4 regions of the Paenibacillus sp. SAFN-117 genome follow, and region 1 is predicted to be linked to each of the others. Evidence: predicted binding sites of a transcription regulator. Region 1 holds the regulator's gene; each other region holds the start of a gene.
The links. Region 1 encodes Rex, which represses fermentation and respiration genes when NADH is low (regulators of the CRP and FNR family bind a similar motif). Its sites were predicted from a motif close to TTGTGAAATATTTCACAA; they were not measured.

Region 2: a site for Rex is predicted at 1,653-1,670, ahead of ACTHRH_RS15010 (cytochrome ubiquinol oxidase subunit I). Genes of this name have one in related genera too.
Region 3: a site for Rex is predicted at 1,743-1,760, ahead of pflB (formate C-acetyltransferase). Genes of this name have one in related genera too.
Region 4: a site for Rex is predicted at 1,671-1,688, ahead of ACTHRH_RS19885 (cytochrome ubiquinol oxidase subunit I). Genes of this name have one in related genera too.

Annotation. Positions count from the first base shown of each region.
Region 1 covers NZ_JBQCLK010000004.1:72,213-75,393, reverse strand. The annotation lists gene dinG (ATP-dependent DNA helicase DinG) at 1-1,629, shown strand, start outside; gene ACTHRH_RS04080 (redox-sensing transcriptional repressor Rex) at 1,626-2,261, shown strand; gene ACTHRH_RS04075 (DUF47 domain-containing protein) at 2,393-3,013, opposite strand.
Region 2 covers NZ_JBQCLK010000021.1:83,796-86,976, forward strand. The annotation lists gene ACTHRH_RS15005 (LysM peptidoglycan-binding domain-containing protein) at 133-1,365, shown strand; gene ACTHRH_RS15010 (cytochrome ubiquinol oxidase subunit I) at 1,854-3,181, shown strand, end outside.
Region 3 covers NZ_JBQCLK010000016.1:123,203-126,383, reverse strand. The annotation lists gene ACTHRH_RS12560 (formate/nitrite transporter family protein) at 645-1,508, opposite strand; gene pflB (formate C-acetyltransferase) at 1,871-3,181, shown strand, end outside.
Region 4 covers NZ_JBQCLK010000034.1:9,808-12,988, forward strand. The annotation lists gene cydB (cytochrome d ubiquinol oxidase subunit II) at 1-210, opposite strand, end outside; gene ACTHRH_RS19885 (cytochrome ubiquinol oxidase subunit I) at 194-1,600, opposite strand; gene ACTHRH_RS19890 (hypothetical protein) at 1,981-3,181, opposite strand, start outside.

The sequences.
Region 1 (3,181 bases):
GAGAGCGATGCGGACTCCTGTTTAAACCGGGCTTGCCCATGGTTTAAAAAATGCTTCTATCACCGGGCCAGGAATGACGCCAATAAAGCGGATGTGGTCATTACTAACCATTCCTTGCTGTTCACCGATATCAAGGCGGATCATCGCCTGCTTCCTTCCTACAAACATCTGGTTATCGATGAAGCGCATCATCTGGAAGAGGTCGCCAGCAAGCATATGGGAATCGAACTGAAATACATGTCCTTCGTGAATACTCTTACCCGATTGTTTAGAGACAGTAAGAACGGACAGCTTCCGTCCTTGCGCATACGGTTACAAGGATTGGGCGGGGAGCTTCCGGAGCATTCTGCGGAATGGGACGCTCTCATTGAGGGAATCTACCCTAAACTGGTCGAGGTTAAAGAGCATTGGGATCATTTGGCCGAGCTGCTTTACGAGCTAGTGAACGGTAAGATGGGCGAGTCGGGAGAAACCGGCCAGCTTGTATTTAGGATTAAGGACGATCAAATGCCGAAGCAGTGGGATAAACTGCTGACCATCGAGGATAACATCTATATCGGCCTGGGCGAGATCAGCCGCAAGCTGGACCGTCTCGCGCAAGAGTTGAAGGATTGGCAGGAGGAACATGATCTTAAAGGCAGCTTGACCGACCTTGCCGGTTCCGTGAAAGAACTAAACCGCCAGAGAGATGCTCTGCGCTTCTTCATGAAGAGAAGCGATCCGGATTATGTATATTGGCTCGAAGCAAGCCCTCAATTCAAGATGAGGTCGCTTCATCTGTTCAGCGTGCCCACTGACGTAAGCAAAATTTTGCAGCAATCCCTGTTCGATGAAAAAGACAGCGTTATTCTGACATCCGCCACTCTTTCCGTCGACAAGACCTTTGATTACAGCCGCGATCAGTTGGGGCTGGGAAGGTCGGATAAGCTGAACACCGTTTTGCTTCCTTCTCCGTTCAATTACCGCAAGCAGGCGCTGGTTTGCATCCCTCGGGATTTTCCCGGGATTAAAGGAAGAGACGGAGAAGATTATTTCGTACACAAGCTGGTAGAATCGCTTCATGAGGTAGCTGTAGAAACAAGGGGCCGCATGCTGGTTCTCTTCACTTCGTACCGTATGCTCAAGAATGCTTATCCGGAATTGAAGGAAAGGCTTGCCTCGGCAGGTATTCAGGTGCTGGGGCAGGGGATAGACAGCTTTAACCGCAGCAAGCTGACACGCTTGTTCCAGGAGAGCGAATCCGCCGTATTGCTGGGGACGAGCAGCTTCTGGGAAGGGGTCGATATTCCGGGAGAAGCTTTGACCTGCCTGGCGATCGTTCGTCTTCCTTTCCAGCCTCCCAACCATCCTGTAACGGAAGCCAAGAGCGAACAGCTGAAGAAAAGTAATCTCAATCCTTTCATGAAGCTGTCTGTGCCTCAGGCGGTCATCCGCTTCAAGCAGGGCTTCGGCCGTCTTGTTCGCAGGGCCAGCGATAAAGGAATTGTTATCTTATATGATACCAGGGTCATCGATACCCAGTACGGCAAATACTTTCTTTACTCCTTGCCCGGGCCCAAAATCGAGCACATGCCGACCGGGCAGATGGTTCCGCGGATTAAACAATGGATGGAGGAGGAACACGCTTGAAATCGATGAAAATATCCGAAGCCGTCGTTAGGCGGCTCCCCATTTATTTGCGCTTCCTGAACGAATTAAACCGGATGAACGTAACTACCGTTTCCTCTCAGGATTTAGGAAGCAAGCTGGATCTCAATCCGGCCCAAATCCGCAAAGATTTGGCTTATTTCGGCGAGTTCGGCAAGAAGGGAATCGGCTACGACGTTAAGTATCTCATAGAGAAGATTCGACAAATTTTGAAGCTGGACCAAAGAATTCAAGTGGCGCTGGTCGGAGCGGGTAACTTAGGCAGAGCTTTGTGTAATTATAATGCTTATTTGCAGGATAACATGAAGATTGTCGCTGTGTTTGATGCGGAGAAGTCCAAGATCGGGCAGAACATGAACAATTTAACCGTGCTTCCGATGTCGGAGCTGACCGATACGATCCGGGAGCTGCAAATAAGGATCGGGATTATTACGGTTCCCGCTTCGGAGGCTCAGAATGTAGCCGATCGGTTTGTCGAGGCCGGGATCGAGGCTATATTAAATTTTGCCCCGGTCATTATTAAAGTTCCGCCCCATATAAGGGTTCATCATGCAGATTTTACAACGGATCTGCAGAGCCTGGCTTACTATCTGAACAAAGAGGAAGAGGCGTGATCAAGGCGCCGCACATTGAAAATTGCCGGTTCACCGGAGCCGGTTCACTGTAACATAATAAAGGCTTGTCCGGTCTCGAGCCGTACAAGCCTTATTATTATGAAAGACTGCCTCAAGCGGGGTTTAGCCGATTAAGCGTAGCGCAGTACAACGCTGTCCAGAATGTTTGCCACATCTTCACAGGAGTCCGTCGTCTGCTCCAGACGCTCATACAGCTCTTTGATTTTAAAGTCGTGGTAAGGGTCCTTGGGAGAAACGAAGATCGCGCGAATGCCTTCTCTCATTAAGCGGTCGGCTTCATTCTCCAGACTGTTGATATGTACGGCATGCTCGGTAATTTCAGAATATTTCTTCTTGGAAAGCAGCTTGAAGGCCTCCAGAATATGCTCACAGCTCGATACAATGACTTCAGCGAATTCTTTCATGAAATCATCGGTTTTATCAATATTTAAATAATCGAAACGGGCGATGGTCGCTTCGATACCGTCCACTACATCATCCACAGACATGGCCAGCTCCATAATATCCTCGCGGTCAATCGGAGTAAGGAATACTTTGCTTAATCCTTTAAATATGGAATGTGTCAGTTGATCCCCTTTGTTCTCCAATTCTTTGAGCTTATCGAAATAAGGGGCTAACGCGCTTGAGCCGGACATGGCCTCCCGAAAGACTTTGGCCGCTTCCAGAGTATTCTCGGCCGCTTCAATCAATAGTGCTAAAAAATCGGTATCTTTCTTCTTGCCGCTAAACATTGTGATAAGACCCCTTTCCTCTGTTGAATCTAACATGGACCTATCGGCCTTAGATTCTTAAACCGTTTAATGTCGTTTCATAAAATTAAAAATAGCACATTCTCCAGCCTAAAAGCAATGGACCGGTTATATAGGCTATTTGCCGGGCATTTTTTGTCATTGAAATTG
Region 2 (3,181 bases), on a different contig from region 1:
AATCGTTTCGTTAAGCGAATGTAAAATCTTCTGGCAAGCCCAAATGGGCGGGCGATTGAACCAGTTCATGAATTCGCACATATAATGGCCTATATTTAAAAAACAAAAAGAAATGATTGGGAGGATCGATTCATGAGTGCTTCATTTGAGTCATCGACGACACAAGGTTTTGACGAAAGACAGTTTTTCCCGTTTTTCAGTCCGTTCTTTTTTCCGCGCCGCTTCTTTCCATTCTTCTTCCTGACCCCGTTCTTCTTCCCGTTTTTCCGTGAGGACGATGAGAGGAATGAAAGCTTCTACACTCAGCATATGTGTGAAGACGGAGACACCTTAGGAAGGCTGGCGGAAACCTACAACGTTCCGGCACAAATCATTAGCACGATGAACCCTCATCTTAAAGGTTCACAGACTTTAAGCGCCGGTCAGGTCGTAGGCATCCCCAAACTTCACAGCATGCATACCGAGACATTATATAAGGAACAAACGGCACCGTACTCGGCGATGTCCAACGCACCTGCACAGGTGATGCCTTATCAGGCGGCGCCGAATATCGGTCCGCTGCAAACCGGCGGGAAGTCCAAATCCCCGGGTTATCCCGGACTTCATGGCCTTGCCGAAGAGGGAGGCTTCCATCCTTATTCGATGCCCTATGAAACATATGGTGCGCCTGGATACACCCCTACCATAATGCCGTATGGTCAAGAGCCGGATGATTTCGGCCATCACAATGTGATGCCGTTCTCCGCTAACATGCAGGCCGCCGGCCAGCCCAATATCATGCCGTTCTCCGCTAACATGCAGGCCGCCGGCCAACCCAATGTCATGCCGTTCTCCGCTAACATGCAGGCGGCAGGTCAGCCCAATGTCATGCCGTTCTCCGCTAATATGCAGGCCGCAGGTCAGCCCAATGTCATGCCGTTCTCCGCTAACATGCAGGCTGCCGGCCAATCCAATGTGAAGCCTTACTCGGCTAACATGCAGGCCGCCGGGCTTCCCAATGTGATGCCGTACTCGGCTAACGTGCAGGCCGCCGGGCTTCCCAATGTGATGCCGCACTCGGCTAACGTGCAGGCCGCAGGACTGCCCCATTTCATGCCGTACGAGGCTAACGTGCAGGCCGCAGGACTGCCCCATTTCATGCCGTACGAGGCTAACATGCAGGCCGCAGGATTGCCCAATTTCATGCCGTACGAGGCTAACATGCAGGCCGCAGGACTGCCAAACGTTATGCCCTACGGACTTGGCGCCCATGCGGAATCCAAATCCGGTAAAACGGCCTTTGGATTGGGCGAGGAAGAAATTTCATCGTTCCAGCCTTTCGGCACCCCTACAATTTACGAATCCGACAAAAAACGTTCGGAATAAGCGTTTATAAATCGAGTGTCAATAAACGGCCTGCAATCTTCGCATGCACTGACAAAAGCAAAGAAGCCAAAGGTTTCCCCCGGCTTCTTTGCTTTTCCTTGTTCCCGTACATCTGGTGGAACCGACCGACTATTTCTGTTGCGCCTATGGACAAGTACCCGTCTCCAGTGAAGACATTCCCCGGCATCAATGACACTTGCCAATCTGCTTCCGAATACCTGTGTCACCAAGCTGCCATGCAATATTCATCAGTTTGTAAACAAGTTGACATGAACTCCTCACAATATATGTGAAAAAGATCACACTTTTCGGCTTAATATATAGATAAGAGGATTAATTCTGGCTAATGGAAAGGAAGAAGCCGAATGAACCATTATAAAAAACAGGAAAAAAAGCTGATCGTACTGTGCATCATCACCGCTTCCGTTATGCTGCTGGCCTTATTGAGAAGATTATTCTGACCCTGACGGGAGAAAGGAGTTCACGCCATGTTTGCAAATGATCCGGCTTTATACAGCAGAATTCTTACGGCTTTAACACTCGGTTTCCATATTATATTCGCAACGGTCGGCGTCGGGGTGCCTCTTATGATCGCTCTTGCCGAGTGGACGGGCATCCGCCGCAAGGACCCCCATTATATTTTGCTTGCCAGACGCTGGGCCCGGGGATTTGTCATTACGGTAGCGATCGGCGTTGTAACCGGAACAGCTATCGGGCTGCAACTGAGCTTGCTGTGGCCGAGCTTCATGCAGGTTGCCGGCCAGGTTATTTCTTTGCCGTTGTTCATGGAGACATTTGCTTTCTTCTTTGAAGCGATTTTCTTAGGAATTTATCTGTATACATGGGACAGGTTCAAATCCCGCTTCACTCATTTCCTGCTCGTCATTCCGGTTGTCATCGGTTCTTCTGCTTCGGCTTTCTTTATCACGACCGTCAATTCGTTCATGAATACACCGCAAGGGTTTACGCTTCAAGACAACAAGCTGGTGGACATTCAGCCGTTGGCGGCCATGTTCAATCCGGCCACACCGACTAAGGTCTCCCATGTCCTGTCGTCCGCCTATATGACCAGCGCTTTTATTCTCGCTGCGATAGCGGCTTTCTCCCTGTTGAAGAAACGGGATCACGTCTACTATAAAAAAGCATTAAATCTGACGATGACAGCGGCGTTTATTTTCTCCATTTCGACGGCGGTGATCGGTGATTTCTCAGGTAAATTTCTCGCCAAATACCAGCCGGAGAAGCTCGCTGCGGCCGAATGGCATTTTGAAACTATCGAAAAGGCTCCCCTCATATTAGGGGGTATTCTCACGGAAGATAATCAGGTCAAATACGCCATTGAGATTCCTTATGCTCTCAGCATACTGGCTCATGGCATGCCGAACACCGAAGTGATCGGCTTGAACGATTTTCCGGAAGACGAGCGCCCGCCGCTCTATATTCACTATTTGTTCGACGGAATGGTTATGATCGGCGTCTTCCTCGCCTTGATCTCCTGCGTTTATATGGTTCTGCAGTACAAAAAATCGTGGAACCCGCATCGCCGTACCTTGCTGAGGCTCATCGTGGCCAGCGGCCCGTTAGCCATCCTGGCTATCGAATTCGGCTGGATTTTCGCGGAAGTCGGACGTCAGCCCTGGATCTTGCGAGGATATATGAAAACGGTGGAAGGAGCTACGACATCCGAGCACGTAGGAACTATGCTTATATTGTTCAGCTTATTGTATCTTGTACTGGCTATAACCTGCATTAAGGTACTGAGAAAGCTGTTCCGTAACCACCCGGCTGAGAAAGAGCTGGAGGAGGGCGCGGCAGA
Region 3 (3,181 bases), on a different contig from region 1:
AGGTAGTTCCCCGTCTTTTGCTCCAGAAGTGAAAACTAGCTGTATAAAATCCAGTTAGACCCCCATGTCTCTGACCGCGGCACCAGTAGATAATAAAAATAAACGAATTTTCAAGGTAGACGCGCCATTCCGTCTGCACAGCTCCAGCAGAAAATGAAAACAGACGGATTTTCAAGGTAGACACGTCATCCTGCGAGTACGGCACCTGCAGAAAATGTGATTTTCAAGGCAGACGTCCCTACCGCAAAAGCGTCACCGACAACGTCGATCTGTACCATCAGAAGGAAGGGTGGAAATTATGGCTTATTTTCAGGGCAGCTATGCCCTTGTCGAGCCATCGCCAGGCAGATTGTTTTATTTGCTGCATGGTAAAGTAGTCTTGCAGCGACTGCCCGGAACTAAGAGGGCTCGACCCGCTCGCTCCCCTTTCCTTTGCTTGCCCTGGCCATTTATCAATTCGTCCGCTGTCCGCCCTGTTTCAAGCTCCTTCATACGCCGATAAACGGATGACGGTCTCTGCTCCTTTTCCCTCTATAAAAGATCCACAGCCGCAAAATCCAATACAAAACGCCTCTTCCCTATAGTTTCCGACCGAGGAAGAAGCGTGTTTCGTAAGCCTGTATAAGAAATAGATTGAAATTCATTCACGTGGAGATCGTTGGTTTTCCGGTTTTTGGCTCCCGTTCCGCCGTGCTGTCGGCCCCGTGTTCGTTCCTGAACCCGCACTTTGCCCGCTCCGTCCCATTCCTCAAATAAGCGACCCAATAGATGCCCGCTACAAAGAGTGAGCCTCCCACCGCGTTCCCGAGAAACACGGGCACAAAATTGGCCGCATACTCCACCCACGTAAAATACCCTGCGAAAATCGCTGCGGGTATGACGAACATATTAGCGACCACGTGCTGAAATCCGATAGCCACGAAAGCCATCGTCGGAAACCATATGCCTGCGATTTTGCCGCCTGTGCTATTCGCCGCATACGCCAGCCAGACCGCCAGTGAAACGAGCCAGTTGCAGCCGATTCCCGAGATAAATGCCTGCAGAAACGGTTCGTCGAGCTTTTGAGCCGCTGCGCTTATCGTTTTCTCCAGATACGGGCCGCTTTCGGTTAAACCGACGACATGGCCGAAGAAATAGGCGACAAACATCGCTCCCGCAAAATTGCTAAGGGTAACCCAGAACCAGTTCACCGCCACTTGCCCCGACGTTATTCTTCCACTCAATCTCGCGATAGACAACGTCATCATATTTCCCGTCAGGAGCTCCCCTCCGCCTATCAGCACAAGAATAAGCCCAAGCGGAAAAACCGATGCTCCCAGAAGCGACGTGAAGCTTCCCCACTCAACAGGGACGGAAGCAGTCACCCGAATGCTCAATAAATAGCCCAAGGCAATGAAAGCCCCCGCTCCAAAACCAAGAGCAAGCAAGCTTAACAAGGACAAGCCGGCCTTGGCCTCGCCGCTTTGAACGGCATATTCCGCAACCACCCCTGGAGTACGATTCGCCATCCTTATCTCCTCCGCAGCCCCATTGTGAAAATAAGCACAATCCACATTACTTCCATTATACATTGATTAAGCAGATTTTTAAGTGATGTTTGTCACAGTCTGTATTACTATTTTTAATAGACTGTATTACTTCTATAATCTTGCTTTACCCTCCCTTCCTCAACAAGCGACTTGCCCTCGATTTATACCTTTTAATCTTTTAAAACTCCAGTTAAAACAACGGTTTTATGTACATTGTTATTTTTTTCACAAATTATTCACCAGTCCCCTCTTCCCTCCTTTATGGAAATCGATTATGGTTAAATTAAGAACTGTTATATATTTAATTCATAACTATGTTTCATTCTAAAGGAGGGCTCCCTATGAAGCAATGGGTTGGATTTCAGGAAGGCAAATGGCAGCGTGAAATTAATGTAAGAGACTTTATTCTGCACAACGTGTCCGTGTATACGGGAGATGAAGCTTTCCTCGCCCCGGCTACGGACAACACGAAGAAGCTCTGGCAGCAAGTAATGGAGTTATCCAAGCAGGAGAGGGTAAAAGGCGGGGTTCTGGACATGGATACCGGCATTGTCTCTACCATTACGTCACACGAGCCGGGATATTTGAACAAGGAGCTCGAAACGGTAGTCGGCTTTCAAACCGACCGTCCTTTCAAAAGGTCGCTGCAGCCCTTCGGCGGTATTCGCATGGCAGAGCAAGCCTGCGAATCTTACGGGTACAAGGTTGACCCCGAGCTGTCTCGAATCTTCCGGGAGTATCGCAAGACGCACAATCAGGGAGTCTTCGATGCCTACACGGAAGAGATGCTGGCGGCACGGAAAGCGGGAATCATTACCGGCTTGCCGGATGCCTACGGCCGCGGAAGAATTATCGGGGACTACCGGCGGGTAGCTCTATATGGAGTCGACCGGCTGATTGCCGAGAAGAAGAAAGACTTGTCGTTGACGGGAGCCCGAACGATGAGCGAGGAGATCATTCGTCTCCGCGAAGAGATCTCCGAACAGATTCGGGCGCTTCAAGAGCTCAAGCAGATGGCGGCGGCTCACGGATATGACATTTCCGAACCGGCGGCTAACGCCCGGGAAGCCTTTCAATGGCTGTATTTCGGATTTCTGGCCGCTATTAAAGAGCAGAACGGCGCCGCCATGAGCCTCGGACGCACGTCCACCTTCTTGGATATTTACATTGAACGGGACTTGCGGGAGGGAGTTCTGACCGAACAGCAGGCTCAGGAGCTGGTAGACCATTTCGTCATGAAGCTCCGTCTGGTGAAATTCGCCCGTACTCCGGACTACAACGAGCTGTTCAGCGGAGATCCGACCTGGGTGACGGAAGCGATAGGTGGTATGGCTCTGGACGGAAGATCACTCGTCACCAAGAACTCGTTCCGCTTCCTTCACACGCTGGATAACTTGGGTCCGGCACCTGAGCCTAACTTGACGGTCCTGTGGTCCACCAAGCTGCCCGAAGCGTTCAAGCGTTACTGCGCCGCCATGTCGATCAAGTCGAGCTCCATTCAATATGAGAACGACGACTTGATGCGTCCCGAGTTTGGGGACGATTACGGCATCGCCTGCTGTGTATCGGCCATGCGAATCGGCAAGCAGATGCAGTTCTTCGGGGCGCGGGCCAATCTGGCCAAGGCGCTGCTCTACGCCATCAACGGCGGC
Region 4 (3,181 bases), on a different contig from region 1:
GGCGAACATCGCCCCGCCTGCCGTCAGCAGCCACACTTCATTCGCATCCCAGAACGGGCCGATCGAATTGATCAGCACCCTGCGTTCCCCGTCAGTCCGGGCCAGAAGCTTGGTGGATAAGCCTACTCCGAAATCGAATCCTTCCAGAAAGAAGAATCCGATAAACAAGACGGCAACCAATATAAACCAGAGCTCATTTAGAGACAGCATGATATCCCTCCCGATCGAACGGATCATAATCCCGAGATTCAACTGGCGCAGCGGCGTCAGGTCCTTGCTTGATCACCCGCAGGAACAAATACACCATGACTATGGCCAGTACGGTATAAATAGCCGAGAAAGCAATAAGCGAGAACAGAACCTCCCCGGCGGTCACACTGGGCGATATGCTGTCCTCTGTGCGCATCAGCCCGAATACGGTCCACGGCTGTCGGCCGATCTCCGTCATGATCCATCCGGATGCATTGGCAATGTGCGGCAGGAAGATCGAGAAGATCATAAGCCGCATAAAGACACGGTTTCCCTGGCCGAGCTTCTTGCGCACAGCCAAGTAGACACCGTACATGCCGAGCAAAATCATCAGCGTTCCGGCCGCCACCATGATGCGGAAGCTCCAGAACGTTGTGCGTACCGGAGGAATGTAGTTTCCGGGCCCGTAGCTCTGCTCATACTCGGCTTGAAGCTCCTTCATGCCCCTTACTTCGCCGGTAAATTTACTGTAGGACAGGAAGCTGAGCAAATATGGAATTTTCCATTCCATAGAGTTCTCCTGCTTATCCGGATCGATGGCGGCGATCACCGTCCAGGGGGCGGGGTCCTCGCTCGTCTCCCACAACCCTTCGCTGGCGGCCATTTTCATAGGCTGCGTCTGGATCAGATACTGCGCCTGCTGATGACCGAAGACAGCCACCAGAACGGAAGTAACGAGAGCAACGACAATACTGAGCTGAAACGATTTTCTGAAAAATGACGAATCGCTTTTCTTAAGCAGCTTCCAGGCACTGATCCCCGCCATCAGGAACGCGCCTGTGGCCAAAGCTCCGAATATTGTGTGCGGAAATTCCACCAGCAGTTGACCGTTCGTGATCAGAGCGAAGAAATCGTTCATCTCCGCCCTGCCGTTATTGATCGTAAAGCCGACCGGTCGCTGCATAAAGGAATTCGCGGCAAGAATCCAGAAAGCAGACATGACGGTGCCGAAGACGACAAGCCAAATGCAGGCGAGATGAACCTTCTTGGACAGCCTATCCCAGCCGAAGATCCACAGGCCGATGAACGTCGATTCCATAAAGAACGCCAGCAGCGCCTCGACCGCCAGCGGTGCGCCGAAAACATCGCCCACAAAGCGGGAATAATTCGACCAGTTCATGCCGAACTGGAACTCCTGGATAATCCCGGTAACGACTCCGACGGCAAAGTTAATCAGGAACAGCTTCCCCCAGAACTTCGCCATCTTCTTGTATTCTTCATTCCCTTTAACTACATACATGGTTTCCATGATGGCAATCAGGAAGGCCAATCCGATCGACACCGGAACGAAGAAAAAGTGAAAAATAGTCGTCGATGCGAATTGGATGCGCGACAGAATAACCATATCCATTGACGTTTCCCCCAACTCTTCTATTTGTATACCGCCTTACCCCCATTATGACCGATCCCCCTCGCCATACATGTGATGTTTGTCACACTTATTCTGACTTAAAATGACAATACAGCGAACTTTCCTAATGGCAGCGTTTTCGCCTTCTATGAGCAGAACAGCAGGCAGAGAAAAGCGAAAAAAGGCTTGAATGCTGCTCAAGCGGCCCACAACCACAATGAAGGAAAAAGCGCAAGTTTCCGAGGCTGCTCTAGCCTCAGAAATTGCGCATTTTCATAAAAGCGACGACGGAACATGAGTTATCCCCTCCTGCAAAAAAATAAAGGCTGCAGGAAAGTTACTACTCTCCTGCAGCCAAAACCGTGGGTTTTCTAAGGATTTCAACTCAACCATGAATCCGAAGCGGCACAAAACATTCCGGTCGGGAACGCAACATCTTTATAACGGACAATGCACCCGTATTCTTCTCCCGACGCGACGCAAAGCCATCCGTCTGCCGGATCGTAAGCGAGGGAGGAGATGTAATGGATACTTGCCCACTCCGTATCCATGTCGCGCAGCTCAATGTTGTCTTTAACGACACGCGGCCTGCCCAAATCGACGAAGCCGCATTCGCGCGAGAAATGAAAGACATGCCCCGCGTCCTTAGTCCCACCGTACACCCCAATGACTTCATCGTGATTCCGCTTGATGAAATTCCGCAGTTGACCGCTGGAATGCAGCCTGCCGTACACAGTCGTTCGGCGGAGGTCTGACGAGAGCGTAAACAGCATGCCGTCGTACGTTCCAAGCACAATCGTTCCGTCCCCTAGAACAGCTCCCCCTGTTATTGTCGCTCTGAAGGCCCTCCCTCTAATAGAAGGGGTTCGAATGGCGAGCGTCTCAGAGCGCATTTCGCTTATATCATAGATCCGCATTTCGTCGTTTTTGGCAGACAGTAATACACGATGTTCACTCAGCTTCACCGGTTCCGCGTCATTAGTCTCCATTCGTATATTGTGCAGCATACGGAAGCCGCCGCTGCCAAGGTCACAAACGTATACGGCTCCATCATAATCGCTGACGAGCAGCTTGTTCCCCTCCAACATGAAGTGGAGTCTCACAAGCTCGATACCTTGAGGAACCTTCAGCCTATGCCCCACTCTGTTCCGTTCGAGCTCGATAAGTACGATGCTTCCGTCTGTTGTTAGCAACGCAGCCTTGTTCTTGCCGGCATTCACACAGGATACCGGAGCGCCTTCGTCGTGGACGACCGCGATTTCCTTAGGTTCCTCACCGCTATAGTCGGATTCGATTAGATACACGCTCTCTTTACCGCTGATGGCATAAACCTTGCCGTCCATCGCATAGACATGCTTAACCGCAGTGTCCTTCCAACCCATATACTGGTGAAGCGGCAAAGTGCGAACCGTCTCAGCCGCGATATGCATAAATGCCGGACTTCCGACCCCGTTATAATCCGGTTCGGTATAAGGCCGAATCTGCACGTCTGGCGCATCTTCCCCCGGAGGCTGCAGCTTGTTTACATCAACCGCCAATACGTACGGGGAAAATTCCCCGCATACGTCGACCATGTGAAGC